DNA from 4 places in the Kurthia sp. YJT4 genome. Region 1 is predicted to be linked to each of the others. Evidence: riboswitches for the same ligand, from Rfam matches in the RefSeq annotation. Region 1 holds a riboswitch; each other region holds the start of a gene.
The links. Region 1 has a riboswitch for S-adenosylmethionine ahead of metK (methionine adenosyltransferase). Riboswitches for the same ligand answer to the same signal wherever they lie in the genome.
Positions count from the first base shown of each region.

Region 2: another riboswitch for S-adenosylmethionine. It lies ahead of QN089_RS01405 (MetQ/NlpA family ABC transporter substrate-binding protein); the one in region 1 lies ahead of metK (methionine adenosyltransferase).
Region 3: another riboswitch for S-adenosylmethionine. It lies ahead of QN089_RS13180 (bifunctional homocysteine S-methyltransferase/methylenetetrahydrofolate reductase); the one in region 1 lies ahead of metK (methionine adenosyltransferase).
Region 4: another riboswitch for S-adenosylmethionine. It lies ahead of QN089_RS07655 (cyclase family protein); the one in region 1 lies ahead of metK (methionine adenosyltransferase).

Region 1 is NZ_CP126689.1:2,217,444-2,220,660, forward strand. Features, by position in the region: gene metK (methionine adenosyltransferase) at 188-1,384, opposite strand; SAM riboswitch class I at 1,640-1,757, opposite strand; gene pckA (phosphoenolpyruvate carboxykinase (ATP)) at 2,025-3,217, shown strand, end outside.
Region 2 is NZ_CP126689.1:277,877-281,093, reverse strand. Features, by position in the region: gene QN089_RS01415 (carbon-nitrogen family hydrolase) at 1-279, opposite strand, end outside; gene QN089_RS01410 (pyridoxal phosphate-dependent aminotransferase) at 393-1,583, shown strand; SAM riboswitch class I at 1,672-1,786, shown strand; gene QN089_RS01405 (MetQ/NlpA family ABC transporter substrate-binding protein) at 1,868-2,689, shown strand; gene QN089_RS01400 (methionine ABC transporter ATP-binding protein) at 2,719-3,217, shown strand, end outside.
Region 3 is NZ_CP126689.1:2,657,597-2,660,813, reverse strand. Features, by position in the region: gene hemG (protoporphyrinogen oxidase) at 1-639, shown strand, start outside; gene QN089_RS13185 (class A sortase) at 662-1,327, shown strand; SAM riboswitch class I at 1,514-1,622, shown strand; gene QN089_RS13180 (bifunctional homocysteine S-methyltransferase/methylenetetrahydrofolate reductase) at 1,715-3,217, shown strand, end outside.
Region 4 is NZ_CP126689.1:1,564,084-1,567,300, forward strand. Features, by position in the region: gene QN089_RS07650 (transcriptional regulator) at 70-231, opposite strand; gene QN089_RS07655 (cyclase family protein) at 437-1,195, opposite strand; SAM riboswitch class I at 1,268-1,371, opposite strand; gene QN089_RS07660 (NAD(P)H-dependent flavin oxidoreductase) at 1,437-2,402, opposite strand; gene QN089_RS07665 (tyrosine-protein phosphatase) at 2,421-3,164, opposite strand; gene QN089_RS07670 (tyrosine-protein phosphatase) at 3,178-3,217, opposite strand, start outside.

The DNA of each region.
Region 1 (3,217 bases):
AAAAAACATTCGACCGAATAATTACTTAGTTGTGTAATTTTTTATACGAATATTTATGCGTACCAATCGCGCATAGTATATTTGAAAACTCATTCTTACACTATTTTATACTGTTAAAAATTGATGTAAACGATAAAAAAATGGCAGGAGTTTCATGTTTTTGCATGACTCCTACCATTTTACTTTATTATTTTAAAAGTTTTGCTTTTAATGCATCTGCTTTGTCTGTTGCTTCCCATGGAACATTTAAATCCGTGCGTCCAAAATGACCATAAGCTGCTGTTTGTTTATATATAGGACGACGTAAATCAAGCATTTTAATAATACCTGCTGGACGTAAGTCAAATAATTCACGAACAGCTTCTACAAGTTCTGCTTCTGTTACTTTGCCTGTGCCGAATGTATCGATTGCGATTGATACAGGTTGTGCTACACCGATTGCATATGCTAGCTGTACTTCTGCTTTATCTGCAAGACCAGCAGCTACGATGTTTTTCGCTACATAGCGCGCTGCATAAGCACCTGAGCGGTCAACTTTTGTAGCATCTTTACCAGAGAATGCACCACCACCATGACGTGCATAACCACCGTAAGTATCAACAATAATTTTACGACCTGTTAAACCTGCATCACCTTTTGGTCCACCAATTACAAAGCGACCTGTTGGATTAATAAAGTATTTTGTATCTGCATCTAATAATTCAGCAGGTACAACTTCCGCAATCACATGTTTACGAAGGTCTTCATTGATTTGTTCTAATGTTACTTCCTCATCATGTTGTGTTGAGATAACGATTGTATCCACACGCACAGGGTGGTTATTTTCATCGTATTCTACCGTGACTTGTGTTTTACCATCTGGACGTAAATACTTTAATAATCCTGATTTGCGAACTTCTGTTAAGCGACGTGATAATTTATGCGCTAGACTAATTGGTAGCGGCATTAGTTCAGGTGTTTCATTATTTGCATAACCGAACATTAAACCTTGGTCGCCAGCACCGATTGCTTCGATATCTTCATCTGTCATGCTTCCTTCACGTGCTTCTAAAGCTTGGTCAACACCTTGTGCAATATCAGGTGACTGTTCACCGATTGCTACAAGTACAGCTAGGTTTTCTGCATCAAAACCATATTTACCACGTGTATAACCGATTTCTTGAACTGTTTCACGAACAATTCCTTTAATATCTACATACGTAGATGTTGTAATTTCTCCTGCTACTAACACAAGTCCTGTTGTAACAGTTGTTTCACATGCTACACGAGCATTTGGATCTTTTGCGATGATTGCATCTAAAATCGCATCTGAAATTTGGTCACAAATTTTATCAGGGTGTCCTTCCGTAACACTTTCTGATGTAAATAATCGACGTTGAGCCATAATTGGTTTCCTCCTATACGAGATCGCCTCGAAAAAAGATACGGTACTCTTTATCCATGTGTGTTTCTTCTATATAAATGTAGAAAAAACTCCAAGCCAGCCTATGCTGCTTTTTACACGAGGATTTTTTTTATAGAAAGTGCCAGTATATACGTAATAAAAAGGTAGTTGTTCCACCACCATATATTTTGAAATAAAAAAACCCTCTCACTCATACAGTATGAGAGAAAGGGGTTATTTCGTAAGCACCTTTCACTCTTATCGTTCAAGGAATGAATCCTTGCATTCAGATTAGCACCAGCGCATCTCGTGAAATGAAATGCAGGTTGCCGGGTTTCATAGGGCCTGACCCTCCACCAGCTCGGGATAAGAGTATCCGTTCATAGCCTATGTTAGTAGAATTATACGTCGATGTCAACCTCAATCTGAATATGACTTAAATGTTATACCTATATATAGAGTGTTTTAAATAAAGTATATATATAATTTGTCCTAAACATGATAAAATGTTAAAAAAATAAAAAAACATATCATATTAGTATAGACTAATTCTTTTAATGTGTTATACTAATTCCATAAATGATGACTAACCACATTTGTGGGTACAATAAATACGAAAAAAGGATGGTATATACACATTATGAATTCAGTAGAAATGATGAATGAACTGAACACACTTCTATCAGGTAATAACATTAAAGAACAACTAACTGTTCCAGAATTAGTTGAAAAAGCAACATCTCGCGGTGAAGCGATTTTAACAGTTGATGGTGCATTACGTGCTAACACAGGTAAATATACAGGTCGTTCTCCTAAAGATAAGTTTATGGTTGAAGAAGCGTCTTCAAAAGATCATATTGATTGGGGTTCAGTAAACCGTCCAATCTCATCTGAAGTATTTGATGCCCTTTATACAAAAGTAATTAATTATCTTAAAGAAAAAGAAGAAGTGTTCGTATTCAAAGGTTTTGCTGGTGCTGACGCTGAAACACGTTTAGCAATCCGCGTTGTGAACGAATATGCTTGGCATAATCTATTTGCACATAATCTATTTATTCGTCCAACAGAAGAAGAAGCTGCAAACCATATTGCTGATTTCACAATCGTATCAGCTCCAACATTCCATGCAAACCCAGCTATAGACGGTACAGAATCAGAAACATTTATTATGGTTTCACTTGAAAAGAAAATTATCTTAATCGGCGGTACAGAATACGCAGGAGAAATGAAAAAATCAATCTTCGGTATTATGAACTACTTATTACCACAACAAGGTATTTTATCAATGCACTGCTCAGCAAACGTTGGTGAAAAAGGTGATACAACTTTATTCTTCGGACTTTCTGGTACAGGTAAAACTACTTTATCTGCAGACGCAAACCGTAAATTAGTTGGTGACGATGAGCATGGTTGGTCAGATAATGGCGTATTCAACATTGAAGGTGGTTGCTATGCAAAAACAATCAACCTTTCAGCTGAAAAAGAACCTGAAATTTATAACGCAATTCGTTTCGGTACAGTACTTGAAAACGTAGTAGTAGATGAAGAAACACGTATCCCAGATTATGATGATGAAACACCGACTCAAAATACACGTGCTGCTTATCCGATTACGAATATTGATAATATCGTATTACCATCTGTTGCAGGTCACCCAAATACAATCATCTTCTTAACTGCAGATGCATTTGGTGTATTACCTCCAATCTCTAAATTAACAAAAGAACAAGCAATGTATCACTTTATCTCTGGCTTCACTTCAAAAACACCTGGTACAGAACGTGGTGTTGTAGAACCAGAACCAGCATTCTCTACTTGCTTCGGTTCTCCATT
Region 2 (3,217 bases), 1.2 Mb from region 1:
ATTATAGAATTTGTCGCCCTTTTTCGTTGCGACTGAACCGCCCACAATATGAACATGCAATTCTTTTGCTAATTGTGATAAAAAGGCTTTTGTTCTTTCTCCGTCAACATCCGCAAGACCTTCAAGTTTTTCAAGTGCGTAACTCGTATTCCACATCTCTGGTAGAATGACAATTTCCGCCCCTTTATTTGCAGCTTCTCGAATTAATTCTTCCACACGAGAAAAATTTTTTTCAACATCGCCAAAAGCAACTTGTAGCTGAATACAACCTAATTTCATCTCTCCACCACCTAGACTTTTTTTCTGAAAAGTATTATGATTCACGATAAAACTTCTACTATTCAGAATATTTCTTTCTCTATCATAACAAAAAAGCCAAAGGAGGCAACCAAATGCCTTATTCTGATTTACTCAAAAAATTACCTGAACAATTTTTCGCGAAACTCGCAAAACGTGTAGCCGAAAAAGTTGCAGAAGGTCACGATATTATTAATTTAGGTCAGGGAAATCCAGACCGCCCGACACCTCCTCATATCGTCAAGGCGATGCAAGAGGCAACAGCCGATGTCGCGAATCATAAATATTCACCGTTTCGTGGAATTGATGAATTAAAAGAGGCGATTGTGACATTTTATAAACGTGAATATGATGTAACACTCGATGCTGAAACAGAAGTCGCTGTGCTATTCGGTGCGAAAGCTGGTCTAGTAGAACTGCCGATGACACTCTTAAATGCTGGCGATACCATGTTACTTCCTGACCCTGGCTATCCCGACTATTTATCAGGTGTCGCACTTAGTCATGTAAACTTTGAAACGATGCCACTTCTTGCTGAAAATCAGTTTTTACCTGATTATGCGGAAATTGCACCTGATATTTTAGAACGTGCAAAATTGATGTATTTGAATTACCCGAATAATCCTACAGGTGCTACAGCGACACCTGCATTTTTTGAAGAAACGGTACAGCTTGCAAAACAACATGACTTCGTTGTTATGCATGACTTCGCTTATGGAGCGCTTGGTTTTGATGATGTAAAACCACCTAGCTTTTTACAAACAGAAGGTGCAAAAGAGATCGGTGTTGAATTTTATACCTTATCGAAAACGTATAATATGGCAGGATGGCGTGTTGGCTTTGCTGTTGGCAATAAAGAAGTGATTGCAGGACTTAATTTGCTACAAGATCACCTTTATTGCAGCATTTTCCCAGCGATTCAAGTTGCCGCAGCACATGCATTAACAGGTCCACAAGATTGTGTAGAAGAACAATTAACTGTATATGAAGCTCGTCGTGAAGCATTGATTCAAGCATGTTCAAAGGTTGGATGGTCTGTCACTGCACCTGCGGGTAGCTTTTTTGCTTGGTTAAAAGTGCCTGAGGGTTATACGAGTGAAACTTTTGCAGATCTTCTCTTAGAGAACGCTTCTGTTGCAGTTGCAGCAGGTAATGGATTCGGTCTACATGGTGAGGGTTACGTTCGCGTTGGTTTACTCGTATCGCCTGAACGATTAGTTGAAGCTGTAGAACGTATTGCACATCTACCTGAATTTTCGACTGTTTTTCGCTCGAAAGTGCATTAATTTTGTTTTCTCAAGAAAATAATGTTTGACTTTACTGAAAATTAACTATAGATTGAATATATCAAATAGTTATATAAAAATATAAAATCTCTTATCAAGAGTAGCTGAGGGACTGGCCCTATGAAGCTCGGCAACCTTCCAATACATCGGTATTGTGAAAGGTGCTAATTCCAGCAAGATGACAAAATCTTGATAGATAAGAGAGGTAAAACCAACACTTTCACCTCTCTTTTTGTTAAGAGAGGTTTTTTTATATGCTACATACAAAAAGGAGCGTTTTATTTATGAAAAAAGCAACAGGAATCGTATTATCACTTGTATTATCAGCATCAGTATTAGCAGCATGTGGGAAGAAAACAGAAGATAGCCAAGCAGCAGCCGAAGATAACAAATTAGTATTAGGTGTAACGGGCGGACCACACGAAGAAATCGCAAAAAAAGCAGCGGAAGTAGCGAAAAAAGATGGTTTAGATGTTGAGATTAAAGCATTCTCTGATTATGTATTACCGAATACTTCTCTTGTAGAAGGCGACTTGGATGCAAACAGTTTCCAAACACTAACTTTCTTAGCGAACTTCAATAAAGAGAAAAATGAAAACCTTGTATCAGTTGGTACAACAATTTTAACGCCAATGGGTCTATATTCGAAAAAGGTGAAGAAATTAGAAGATTTAAAAGCGGGTTCAACAATCGCAATTCCAAATGATGCGGCGAATGGTGATCGTGCCTTACAAGTACTAGCAAGCAAAAAAGTTATTTCTCTAAAAGATACTGGCGATAAATTGGCAACACCGAAAGATATTGCAGAAAACAAAAATAAATTTAAATTTGTAGAACTAGAAGCTTCACAATTACCACGTCAATTAGACGAAGTAGATGCAGCAATGATTAATACGAACTTCGTTTTAGAAGCAGGCATTGATCCAAAAACAGCGCTACTACGTGAAAATACAGATTCACCACATATCAACGCAATTGTTGTAGAAGAATCACATAAAAATGACGCAGATGTAAAAAAATTCGTTAAAGCTTATCACTCAGAGACAGTGAAAAAATTCATTGAAGATGAATTTGACGGTGCAGTAATCCCTGTATTCGATAAGTAAACGGTTAGATTGAAAAGGAGGAGTCATCTATGATTGAGCTGAAAAATATTGAGAAAAATTTCGTTTCAAATAAAAAAGTCGTAACTGCTGTAAGAGATGTCAATCTTACAGTACCTGCTGGAGAAATTCATGGTGTTATTGGCTATAGTGGTGCTGGTAAAAGTACATTAATTCGTTGTGTGAATCTACTTGAACAACCATCAAAAGGACAAGTTCTAATCGATGGGAAAGATTTAACGAAGTTATCGGCATCTGGTTTGCGTAAAGTACGCAGTAAAGTCGGTATGATTTTCCAACACTTTAACTTATTAAAAACAGTCACAGTGTATGAAAATATCGCGATTCCATTAAAGCTAGCGGGTGTACCGAAAAAAGAATTAGATGCACGTGTACAAAAATACCTACAAATTGTTGGTTTAGAAGACCGCGCAACGAACTATCCTGCTCAACTTTCTGGCGGGCAGAAACAACGTGTCGCGATTGCACGCGCCCTATCACTTGAACCGACTATTTTATTAAGCGATGAAG
Region 3 (3,217 bases), 440 kb from region 1:
AAGATTCAAATAGATACGGGTGAATGGTTAGATGCAGATGAAGTCGTATTAGCTGTACCGCACCAAGTCGCACAAAAACTATTGAAGGAAGAGCCTTTCCAACGTGATTTTGAAGAACTACAAACGGGTTCTATTATTACAGTTTACTTGGCTTATGATTTACCGAATGATGTGCTACCAGCAGATGGTACAGGATATATTGTATCATCAGGTAATGATGTAGATTGTAATGCATGTACATGGACAAGTCGCAAATGGCGTCATACTTCTAAAGACGATAAGTTACTTATCCGTATGTTTTATAAAAAGAATAATCCTCGTTTTGAAGAATTTTGTCAGATGACAAATGATGAATTAGCACAAATAGCACGTCAAGACATCGAAAAAAGCTTAAAAATAATAGATGAACCAACATGGATTGATGTAAAAAAATGGTTTGATGCGATGCCAATTTATAATTTACAACATAAACAAGCAGTTGAACGTATTGAAAAACAAATGGTGAAATATCATCCACATGTACATTTAGCTGGTTGTTCGTATTATGGTGTGGGGATTGGTTTATGTATTCAAAATGGTGAAGAAGTGGCTACGCGAGTTATGAATCAATTTATTCAAAGACAACGAGAATTCGTATAAAGTGTGAAAGGAGGATTCCATAATGAACAGGAAATTAAGTTTAACGATTGGCATTGTTTTGTTTGTTTTAGGTGTTGCACTAATTTTCAATAAACAAATTATGGGGTTCATCGTGTCACATATGAGTAATCAAGCAATTGAGCAGTTTGATGAACAAAAAGCACAAAATGCGGATGACGTAAGCTTTGATTTTGGTAATGTGGAAAATATTAGCTTACAAGATGTATTAAAGGCACAAATGAATCAAGGTGATGTACATTCAATTGGTGCATTAAGTGTTCCCGATGTATCTTTACAATTGCCTATTTTATACGGAATTTCAAATACAAATCTAGCAATTGGCGCAGGTACATTAAAGAAGGATATGAAGATGGGGCAAGGTAATTATGCATTAGCAGGTCATAATATGAATAATGATAAAACATTATTTAGCCCTTTAACGAAAGCAAAAAAAGGAATGCTTATGTACACAACGGACTATAAGCGTGTGTATACGTATAAAATTACAAAAATCTTTATTACAGAAGCAACTGACGTTCAAGTTATCGAAAATCAAGCTAAAAAAAGACTACTGACGCTCGTTACATGTAATTATGATGGTTCGAAACGATTAATTGTACAAGGTGAGTATGTCAATGCGCGTGACTTTGATTCAAATGCTGGCGATGCATTTACGATAAAAAAATAAAATATGAAGCGTATGAGATGTGAAAAAACCTCATACGCTTTTTTTTAATACCTATTACTGAATTTACGAAATATTGTGATAAAGTAAGCGCTTTTTCGTACAATATTTAGCTGAAAGTGGTAGAAGCTATTGACGGTACTCTATTTAAGAGGTATGATTCTTTTAATATTTTAAAAATTCAATAATTTCTTATCAAGAGAAGCCGAGGGACTGGCCCGACGACGCTTCAGCAACCAGCCATTTAGATGGTCAGGTGCTAATTCCAGAAGGACGTATGGTTCTTAAAAGATAAGAAGGCTTATTTTCAAGTGTCAGTTCAAACCTTCTTATGCAATGTAAGAAGGTTTTTTTATAGCTTTTTTGAAATGAAGGAAGGATGGGGAGTGTATGGGGTTACTAGAAGATTTAAAGACAAAGGTATTAACAGCAGATGGCGCAATGGGGACACTGCTCTATTCATATGGGATTGATTTTTGTTATGAAGAACTGAATGTTCGAAAGCCGGAAGTAATTGAGAATATTCATAAACTATATATTGAAGCGGGCGCTGATGTCATTCAGACGAATACGTACACAGCGAATACGATTAAGTTAGCTCGCTACGGTATTCAAGATGAATATGAAGCACTGAATCGTGCGGGTGTAGAGGTAGCGAAAAGAGCTGCAAAGAATGGCGAGTACGTACTTGGAACAATTGGTGGAATTCGAGGTATTCGTAAGGATGAACATTCACTAGATGAGATTATTGAATCACTTGTTTTACAAGCAAAAGTATTACTTGATGCAGGTGTAGATGGTTTACTACTCGAAACATTTTACGACTTAGAAGAGCTTGAAACATTAGTGAAAACAATTCGCATATTCTCAGATGGACCGATTGTAGCGCAAGTTTCGATGCATGACCCAGGGGTTTTATTAAATGGAATGAAGTTGAATGATGCACTGCAACATTTAGAAAGAGCTGGAGCTGATGTTGTCGGTGTGAACTGTCGGTTAGGCCCGTACCATACAGTGAAGGCGCTTGAAAATGTTGAGCTACCAAAGAACTCGTTCTTATCTGCGTATCCGAATGCAAGTCTACTCGATGTAGAAGAAGGAAAAGTGGTATATGAATCAGAAGCAGAATATTTTGGGCGCGCTGCAGTTGAATTACGTGATGAAGGGGTTCGCTTAATTGGTGGATGCTGTGGAACAACACCTGAACATATTCACGAAGTGAAGAAACATTTATCAGATGTTTTACCAATGGAAAATAAAGAAGTTATCACAACTAAAGAAGAAGTGATTCGTGAAGCTAATGTGTCTAAATTTGAACCACTTCACGAGAAAGTAAAAAAAGGGCGTTCCATTATCGTTGAACTTGATACACCGCGCCATTTAGAAACGGAAAAGTTTTTAGAGGGAGCAGCGATTTTACAAAAAGCGGGCGCCGATATTGTCACAATGGCAGATAATTCACTTGCTTCACCGCGTGTATCGAATGTGGCGATGGGATCGATTTTAAAATATGAAAAGAATGTACGAGCATTAGCACATATTACATGTCGTGACCGTAATTTAATCGGGCTACAATCTCATTTGATGGGCTTAGATGCATTAGGTATTCACGATATTTTAGCTGTGACAGGTGATCCAACAAAGGTAGGGGATTTCCCAGGTGCTACAAGCGTCTATGATGTATCGAGCATTGAATTACTACAATTAATTAAAAAATTAAACGAAGGTATTTCTTTCTCGGGAAAACCACTACGTAAAAAGGCAAACTTCTCTGTAGCGGCAGCATTCAATCCGAATGTACGTGTCGTCGAACGTGCCATTCCACGTTTAGAGAAAAAGATTGAAGCAGGTGCGGATTATTTCATTACACAGCCTGTTTACTCAAAAGAGAAA
Region 4 (3,217 bases), 650 kb from region 1:
TAAAAGAAGGTCTTAGGACATACAAAAACCTCTACTTTACACATTAAGTGGAAAATAGAGGTTTAATACCTAGCTAATCTCTTGAATTGTGGCGTCTCTCTTATACTCATTAAATGCATACAATTGCTCCTCTGTTAATTGTTTGACATATAAATGGTAATTCATCGACTCCAACCCATAATTTTCGCAAGCCTGACAATATATTTGATAACCTTCCATAAAGTGTTCCATTGAACATCTCTCCTTTTGTTATATAACAGTTTCATTTGTTGTACTTAATATATAACAGATGAAAAAAGATGTCAACTCATTTTCTGAAAATTCAACGAAAATATTTGGTTTACATAATAATATTATTTTTGAAACAAAAAACACCTTGAGATGACAAGGTGTTTCCACGACAAATGAGTCTGTATAGTTTAAGACAAATGAGCCTTTATTGATTCGGTGTAATCGCAAATGAGCGTACGGGAAAACCAGATGCTTTTTCAGGTTTAGCCACGATATTAAAGATAACTGCCCCTTTTGCCGGAAGTTGATCTAAATTCGTTAAAAGTTCGACTTGATACGTATCTTGTTCTAAAACGAAATACTCTGCGGCTAATGAGCCATGTTTTCGATATTCTTCACTCGAATCTGTATCAAATGTTTCATGACCAATCGCTTTAATGCCTCGTTCTTTGAATAAAAAAGATAATACTTCGACAGACCAACCTGGCACATGAGCCACGCCTGCTTCATCAATATTATTAAAGATATCATGGTCGGGCCAGCGCTTCGACCAGTCTGTGCGTAATGCGACAAATGAGTCGGCTTCAATGATGCCATTTTGATCCTCAAATGAGAGGATGTCTTCAATCGTTACCGTGTGACCTGGATTCTTTTGTACTTGAGCTGTAATATCTACAACAATAAGTGGCAGTACTAACTCCTGAAGATGAAGTTCCTCGATATAGCGTGTATCTCGTACAAAGTGTATCGGTGCATCAAGATGTGTTCCATACTGACCTGCAAAAGAAAATTGTTGTGCAAAAAAGCCATCATCATGTGTAAAAAGTGTATCGAATTTTGCTGGATTGAATGCATGGAAGTGAGGTGACTGGCTATTAAAGGTATGTGTCAAGTCCACCCATTTCTGCTTTTTCAATGTTTGTAATGCTTGTAAAACATCTTGCTGTAAAACCGATTCGCTCATAACATCACTCCTTTTTAATCTACAAAAAAACCTCTCCTGATAAGAAGAGGTTTTGAATAGTCAAAGGAACTCTTCTTATCTTTTAGCTTACGCTACAGGATTTAGCACAGTTCAATTTAACATTGTCTGTTGCTGAAGGGTCAACGGGCCAGTCCCTCGCCTTCTCTTGATAAGAGATACGATTTTTTTGTTAACTTCATATTACAGTAAGCAAATCGGAATTGCAACTGTTTTCTGAATATTATTTTATTTTTAGATTTAATTGCGTTCTTGCTTCTTCAATTTGCTTCTCAAATTGCTCAAATAAAGTTGCAACAGTTGGAATGGAATGAATGAAACCAATACTTTGACCTGCATATCCAAAACCATCTTGCTGCTCTTCGTAAATATAACGACGGTTTGCTGCACCGCTAATATACTCTTTTAATGCCTCGTATGTAGGCGTCTTTTGTTCAATTTCTAAAATTTCATCTGTGAATGGTGTGTGTAATACACGCGCTGGACCACCAATGGAACGTTTAATAACGACCGTATCCATTTCATCATGTTCAATCAATGCTTGTTTGTACAGTGGTGCTGCATCTACACATTCTTCTGTCGCAATAAAACGTGTCCCAATCTCAACTCCGTCTGCTCCTAGTGCAAAAGCAGATAAGATACCACGACCATCTGCAATGCCTCCTGAAGCGATTACAGGGATGTTGACAGCATCGACAACGCGCGGAACGAGTACATGTGTCCCTAAATCATTTAAACCGAGGTGACCACCGCCTTCTTGTCCAACAACGACAACAATATCTGCCCCTTTTTCTTCGGCCTTTAAAGCCAATTTAACAGAAGAAACGAGTACAAGCTTCTTCATATCGGTGTCTTTCACCATTTCTAATACAGGACTTGGATTTCCTCCTGTAATCGAAATGATTTGAATACCTTCTTCTATTGCTACTTGTACAAAAGGTTCGTAATGTTCACGGTGTCGTCCAATCGCAAAGTTCACACCAAAAGGACAATCTGTTAATGTGCGTGTTTTATGAATTTCTTTTCGTAAATCTTCTGGAGAATCTAAACTGAGTGCTGTCACTTGGCCCAGTCCTCCAGCATTCGAAACTGCTGCTGCTAAATCTGCATAACCAAGATAGGCGAGACCTCCTTGAATAATTGGTTTTTCAATTCCTAATAATTCCGTTACACTTGTTTGCCACTTCATCTCAAAATCCCCCTTATGCTACTCTAAATAGAAATCTTGAATCTCTTTTCTCGTTTGTTCATCAATATGATATTCTTCTTTTAAATACATCTCAATCGTACCGTATTTTCTTAAAATCTCATCATGTACATGGTCGAGCAATGTTTGATTGACTCCTACTAATACCTGCAAAATTTCTGGATCCTTAACAGCTAATTCAAGAGGTTTTTGCCAATATGGTGGATGTTTCTCCATATATTGATTAGTTTCTAAAAAGTCTTGGACAATCGTCGTATAAGGAACACCAAGTATCAAGTACGTAATCATTGAGCCAATTCCTGTGCGGTCTTTTCCTGCTGTACAGTGTTGAATCATCGGTCCTTCATGTGCTTTTAAAATAGAGACGAGTGTTTGATATGCAGGATTTTCAAATGCTAAACTGGCATAAAACTCTTTAAATAAATCCATATTCAATTGCTTCAATAAATCACTACTCGCTAAATCTTCAATCGAAGCAAGATTAAATTGCGATCGACTAGCAGGCGCATGGACGTCATGCACACCTTGTATCCTTGGTGTCGGATGAGCTTCAATCTCACTTTCATCTCGGTAATCAATGATTGTTCGAATATGAAGCGCTTGCAGTTGTTGCAAATCTTTCGGTGTACTCTTACTTAATTCTCCACAACGATAAAGTAATCCTTTTTTCACATGTTTACCTTCAATCGTTGTTACACCACCTAAATCACGAAAATTAGGGATTCCTTCGAATGGTAAAAACATTTAAACGCCTCCATTATTCTAAATAAAAATCTTGAATTGCTTTTCTCTCTGTT